DNA from 3 places in the Bacillus sp. MT94 genome. Region 3 is predicted to be linked to each of the others. Evidence: riboswitches for the same ligand, from Rfam matches in the RefSeq annotation. Region 3 holds a riboswitch; each other region holds the start of a gene.
What was found. A riboswitch is a leader RNA that binds a small molecule or an ion and turns the genes downstream of it on or off. The one in region 3 is predicted to bind S-adenosylmethionine.
Positions count from the first base shown of each region.

Region 1: linked by a shared signal. The riboswitch ahead of AC1Q51_RS04745 (ECF-type riboflavin transporter substrate-binding protein) and the one ahead of mtnW (2,3-diketo-5-methylthiopentyl-1-phosphate enolase) in region 3 are both predicted to bind S-adenosylmethionine.
Region 2: linked by a shared signal. The riboswitch ahead of AC1Q51_RS11855 (YezD family protein) and the one ahead of mtnW (2,3-diketo-5-methylthiopentyl-1-phosphate enolase) in region 3 are both predicted to bind S-adenosylmethionine.

Region 1 is NZ_JBXAEZ010000001.1:981,557-983,759, reverse strand. It holds gene AC1Q51_RS04750 (ABC transporter ATP-binding protein) at 1-569, opposite strand, end outside; gene AC1Q51_RS04745 (ECF-type riboflavin transporter substrate-binding protein) at 580-1,128, opposite strand; SAM riboswitch class I at 1,268-1,383, opposite strand; gene AC1Q51_RS04740 (aspartate/glutamate racemase family protein) at 1,537-2,203, shown strand, end outside.
Region 2 is NZ_JBXAEZ010000003.1:35,089-37,291, forward strand. It holds gene AC1Q51_RS11850 (phosphoadenylyl-sulfate reductase) at 1-663, opposite strand, end outside; gene AC1Q51_RS11855 (YezD family protein) at 751-894, opposite strand; SAM riboswitch class I at 967-1,075, opposite strand; gene lysA (diaminopimelate decarboxylase) at 1,191-2,203, opposite strand, start outside.
Region 3 is NZ_JBXAEZ010000002.1:354,479-356,681, forward strand. It holds gene AC1Q51_RS07440 (pyridoxal phosphate-dependent aminotransferase) at 1-723, shown strand, start outside; SAM riboswitch class I at 788-893, shown strand; gene mtnW (2,3-diketo-5-methylthiopentyl-1-phosphate enolase) at 958-2,202, shown strand; gene mtnX (2-hydroxy-3-keto-5-methylthiopentenyl-1-phosphate phosphatase) at 2,199-2,203, shown strand, end outside.

The DNA of each region.
Region 1 (2,203 bases), on a different contig from region 3:
ATATCTTTCATAAGTTTTATCGTATGTAAGGCACTTAGTGGATCTAAATTAGCTAACGGTTCATCGAACAATAATATATCCGCATTTGTTGTTAATAAACCCGCTAGAGAAACTGTTTGCTTTTGACCTCCTGATAATTCATGTGGACTTTGTTTATGAAACGTATGCATCTTCACCTTTCTTAATGAGTCCGAAACAATCTTTTTCATGTCATCTTGCTTTACACATTCATTTTCTAAATAAAAAGCTACATCTTCTTCTACTGTCAGACCAATAAATTGAGCATCTTGATCTTGCAAAATTGTTCCTACCTGCTTACTTTGTTCAAAAATACTTCCTTCCCTCGGGTCTTTACCGGCAATTAAAACGTTACCTGTACTAGTCCCTTCGTAAGAAAATGGGATTAGCCCATTTATACAATGAGCTAATGTCGACTTTCCTGAACCACTTCGTCCAGCAATTAGTACTTTTTCCCCAGGGTATATATGAAAGGTAATATCACTTAAAGTAGGCTGCGCAGCATGCCCATATTGAAAGGTGAATTGTTCAAACGAAATAATTGGTTTCATGTTAACATCCCTACTTTTCAATTTTTAAATGTGTATGTTTCTTATTAGATTTTGCCAAGCCAATTGTAAGTGGCAATCCAACTACTAAGAAAACGATAACATCGGAAATTGTTGCTCCTAATACTTGGATAACAATTTTGTCAAATGGTTCTCCCATCACAATAATATCGAATGCCCCAGCAAATATAATAGCAATGACAATACCAACTAGCCCAGTAATTGCTAAATAAGAAATATGCCCCTTGTTAAACGACCCGTTTTTCACACTAAAACCAACTCTTTTTTGAATAAGACCCATCGAAAAACCAATAATCCCTGAACTAGTAACCCAGCCCCACCAAATCCCCCATCCAGCAATCGTATCTGTTACGGTATGACCGATAAGTCCGATTAACAGTCCTGCCACTGGACCAAATAATGCTCCAAAAACAGTTAATATAGCTAATGCTGGTTTAATAAATGTATTCGGTGCAATAGAAAATCCCCAAAGTCCTAATATCCCGTATAATGCTGCTCCAATACCGATTGCTACTACTAACTTTGTTGATAATTTGTTCATTACAATTCCCCTCTCATATTAGTCAACTTTTATTACTCTATATTTAATTTAAAAATGAATTATGCATCTACACTCCCTTTCTATACAACAAAAAATGACCTCTTATATAAGAGGTCATTTTCTTTCACGTTCAAGAATCCTCTTATCTTTCAAAAAACACAACGTGTCCTCTGCGGAATTAGCACCTTCCTATAAAATTACATAGGGGTTGCTGAGGTTTCTTAGGGCCGTTCCCTCCACCTCTCTGGATAAGTATTAATTTGTAATTCGTATTATGGCACTAAAGAATGTAAATTTCAACACTTTTCTTACTATTTTTATTTTTTGTTAAATAGATCATTTAAATCATTGTATTCTTATCGGAATTATGAAATAATAAATTCAAAATCGTTTTGGGAGGAATGCATTATGAAAGTTATTGGTTTGATTGGAGGATTAAGTTGGGAATCTACATCATTATACTATAAACATATTAATACACTTACACTCTCTCAATACGATCAAAATGCAAAGTTAGTTTTATATAGTATGGATTTTGGTGAAGTAACTACTTTATTACAAAACCATCAATATGAAGAAGTGAAAAATGAACTAGTTACAGTTGCAAAGAAAGTTGAAAAATCTGGGGCTGAATGTTTATTAATGTGTTCAAATACCGTACATCTATTTGCCGAGGAAGTAGAACAAGCAATATCTATCCCGCTTCTTCACATTGGTGATGTAAGTGCTAAAGAAATGGTAGAACAGAATATAAAACGTATCGGACTATTAGGAACAAAACAAACGATGGAGCAAGATTTCTATAAATCACGATTAGCGAAATATAACATTGAGACAATTATCCCCAATGACGAGGAAAGAACTTTTATCCACCATGTCATATTAGATGAATTAAGTAGAGGGATCATTTCAGAAACATCTAAAGAAGAGTTATTACAAATTACAAAATCATTAATTCAAAATGGTGCTGAAGGTATATTATTAGGCTGCACTGAAATACCTTTACTCATCTCCCAAAATGATCTCACTGTTCCCGTTTTTGATACTGCTTTTTTACATGCAAATACTGCTGTGC
Region 2 (2,203 bases), on a different contig from region 3:
CCATCTACCATCTCTTGAATCGCCACCATTCCCTACAGGTAAAGTACATTTCTCACACCCAATACTTGGATAGCCAACATCATGCAACGGGTTATACGGCAAGCTATGTTTGTATACATATCGCCAAACTTCTTTCCACGTCCAATGAATGAGTGGACAAACTTTAATAGATTGAAAACGATGATCTTGATTTATAAACTTTGTATGCTTACGTGTTTCTGATTGTTCCCTTCTTAAGCCCGATATCCATGCTTTTTCCACGACTAATGATTTTTCTAAAGGTAAAATTTTTCTAATCTTACAACAAAGATTCGGATTGCTCTCCCACAGTTTTTCACCATGCAACTTCGCCTGTTCATCAAGTGTAAGTTCTGGCTGCTTTTCTATAATATTCAATGAAGGAAATCGTTCCCTCACTCTTTGAATTAATTCATATGTTTCTTGAAAATGAACACTTGTATCCAAAAATACAACTTTAGCAGATGGATTTACTTGGTTTATAAGGTGCAGCAATACCATACCTTCCACCCCAAAGCTACATGCGTAGACGATTTCATCTTTATACTCTTCATAAGCCCAATTTAATACTGATAACGCGCCTTTTGTTTCATCTTCTTCCGAAAACGAAACAACATTTTCTTCCCACGTTTCATACGTCAACATGTTTTTTCCCCCTGTAAAAGCAAAAAGACGGTTTTAACCTAATGAAAATAGGTTAAAACCGCCTCTAGTTTTTCTAGTCAGCGCTTTTCACTTTAAACGTACTTTTTCACTTTTCTCTAACTGAATTACTTTTCCATCTTGCACAACAATTGTAATTGAGCCATATTTCATATCAGCAAGCATCGCTTCAATCTTCTCGGATACTTCATCAAAATGTTCCCGTACACCCACGCGAACAGCCCCCCTTTTTATTCATAAAAAAAATCTTTCCCATTTCGAAAAGACTGTTCGGTAATATATTTTACCTTATCTTTCAAAATGGATTCCATTTTGCTGGATTTAGCACCTTGCTTTCTATAAGCAGGTTGCCGAGCTTCTTCGGGCCAGTTCCCTCCGCTTCTCTTGATAAGCTTTGTATTTGTATTTTATCACAATTCTGATTTTTTTCAATCCTAGTTTTCCGATATATTTTAATTATTTTATTTTACAAAAAAGGAATTGCCCATCCGAACAACTCCTTTTTCTATTTAAACAAGCTCTTTAATACGTATGCGATCGTTCCCAATAATATTTTCATATGTTTCGCGTTCCACAACTACTTGCGATGTTCCGCCTTTTGCAAAGACAACGGCTGGTCTTCGAATCCGATTGTAATTATTCGCCATCGAGTACCCGTAGGCTCCTGTACAGGAAACTGCTAGTAAATCAGCAGAAGCGACTTTCGGTAAATGAATATCCCAAATCAACATATCTCCGCTCTCACAACATTTCCCCGCAATCGAAACGAGTTCCTCATTCTCATCATTCCCTCGATTCGCTAACATTGCTTCATAACGCGCACTATATAAAGCAGGTCTTAAATTATCTGTCATTCCACCATCGACTGATACATATTTCCGAATACCAGGAATATCTTTCACAGATCCAACTGTATAAATTGTTGTCCCAGCATCACCTACAATGCTACGGCCTGGTTCAATCCATATTTCTGGCAATGGATATTCACATACAGTAAATTGTTCTCTCACTGCACTTGTTACAGCTCGCACATATGTCTCAAGAGTTAACGGTGTATCCGACTCTGTGTAGCGTATTCCAAATCCCCCGCCTACATTTAACACTTTTACTACATAGTTTGTTTGCTCTCTCACTTCTTCTAAAAATTGGCGAAGAACTTCAATCGCTCGAACAAAGCCAGCTGTTTCAAATATTTGCGATCCGATATGTGAATGAATCCCTAGCACATTATAATTAGATTTTTGTAAAGCAAATCCAATTGCCTGCATCGCTTGACCGTTTGAAACGCCAAATCCAAATTTCGAATCATCTTGGCCTGTTGTAATATATTCATGTGTGTGCGCCTCTACTCCAGGCGTTACACGAATTAATATGTTCACAAACTTTCCATGTTGCATCGCTAAATCGTGTAAAACTTCTAATTCAAAGAAATTATCTACGACAAAACAACCGATATTCGCCTGAAGAGCCATCACTATCTCTTCTTCTGTTTTATTATTTCCATGAAAATGAATACGTGATG
Region 3 (2,203 bases):
CATTTTTTACCGGATTATAAAAAAATTGACGACTCTATCGCTGAACGGGCAAAGTTAATGTTTTTAAACTATCCAAATAACCCTACAGGTGCTACTGCATCAAAAGATTTTTTTGATACAACCATTCATTTTGCTAATAAACATAATATATTAGTTGTTCACGATTTCGCTTACGGTGCTATCGGATTTGATGGTCAAAAACCTGTTAGTTTCTTGCAAGCAGATGGTTCGAAAGATATAGGAATTGAAATTTACACGTTATCAAAAACTTTCAATATGGCTGGCTGGCGTATTGCTTTTGCAGTTGGAAATGAAAGTGTCATCGAAACCATTAACCTATTGCAAGATCATATGTATGTTAGTATTTTTGGTGCAATTCAAGATGCTGCTCGCGAAGCACTATTAAGTTCACAGTCTTGTGTAGTAAATCTTGTAAATAGTTACGAATCTCGGAGAAACGCTCTTATTTCAGCTTGTCACTCAATTGGTTGGAATGTAGACATTCCAACCGGATCATTCTTTGCATGGCTTCCTGTACCAGAAGGTTATACATCCGAGCAATTTTCTGATATTTTACTAGAAAAAGCACACGTTGCAGTTGCTCCTGGTGTTGGATTTGGTGAACATGGCGAAGGGTATGTCCGTGTTGGTCTCTTGCATACAGAAGATAGATTACGAGAAGCCATTAATCGAATTGATAAATTAAATTTTTTCAAAAAGTAATTGACAACATGAAAAATATCTGACAAAATTCAGTTATCTTAAAAATTTAAACATTTCTAAATACTTCTTATCAAGAGCAGGTGGAGGGACGAGCCCGACGAAACCCGGCAACCGATCTACAATCGTAGACACGGTGCTAATTCTCGCAGCATTATGCTGACAGATAAGGAGCTGGTTGTAAAAAAACCTCTCCTTAGCTGAGAGGTTTTTTTATTTAACTAGGAGGTTATAACAATGAGCGGAATTATAGCGACGTATTTAATCCATGATGATTCACATAACTTAGAAAAAAAGGCTGAGCAAATTGCACTTGGTTTAACAATTGGCTCTTGGACTCATTTGCCACAATTACTGCAAGAACAATTAAAGCAACATAAAGGCAACGTCATTCATATTGAGGAATTAGCTGAACATGAACATACGAATTCGTATTTACGTAAAAAAGTAAAACGCGGAATTATTAAAATCGAATATCCGTTATTAAACTTCAGTCCAGATTTACCAGCAATTTTAACGACTACATTTGGAAAGCTATCCCTTGATGGCGAAGTAAAATTAATTGACTTAACTTTTTCAGAAGAATTGAAAGAACATTTTCCTGGTCCAAAATTCGGGATAGATGGGATTCGAAACCTTTTACAAGTGCATGATCGTCCCCTTTTAATGAGTATTTTTAAAGGAATGATTGGACGAAATATTGGGTATTTAAAAACGCAATTACGTGATCAAGCAAGTGGTGGTGTAGATATAGTAAAAGATGATGAAATATTATTTGAAAATGCATTAACACCACTTACGAAACGCATTGTATCTGGAAAAGAAGTTTTACAATCCGTATATGAAACATACGGACATAAAACGTTATATGCCGTAAATTTAACAGGACGAACTTTTGATTTAAAAGAAAATGCGAAACGTGCAGTGCAAGCTGGAGCTGATATTCTATTATTTAACGTATTTGCTTACGGACTAGATGTACTGCAATCACTTGCAGAAGATGATGAAATCCCAGTTCCTATTATGGCACACCCTGCTGTAAGTGGTGCTTATTCAGCATCTAAGTTATATGGAATTTCATCTCCATTATTACTCGGAAAGCTACTACGCTATGCTGGGGCTGACTTTTCATTATTCCCATCTCCATACGGAAGTGTTGCGCTAGAAAAAGAGGAAGCTCTTGCTATCTCAAAATATTTAACTGAAGACGATGCATTTTTCAAGAAGAGCTTTTCTGTTCCATCTGCTGGTATTCACCCTGGTTTCGTTCCCTTTATTGTACGAGATTTCGGTAAAGATGTTGTTATTAATGCTGGCGGCGGGATACATGGACATCCAAATGGAGCGCAAGGCGGTGGTAAAGCTTTCCGTACTGCAATTGATGCTACTTTGCAAAATAAACCACTCCATGAAGTAGATGACATAAATTTGCATAGTGCACTACAAATATGGGGAAATCCCTCTCATGAGGTGAAATTATGAG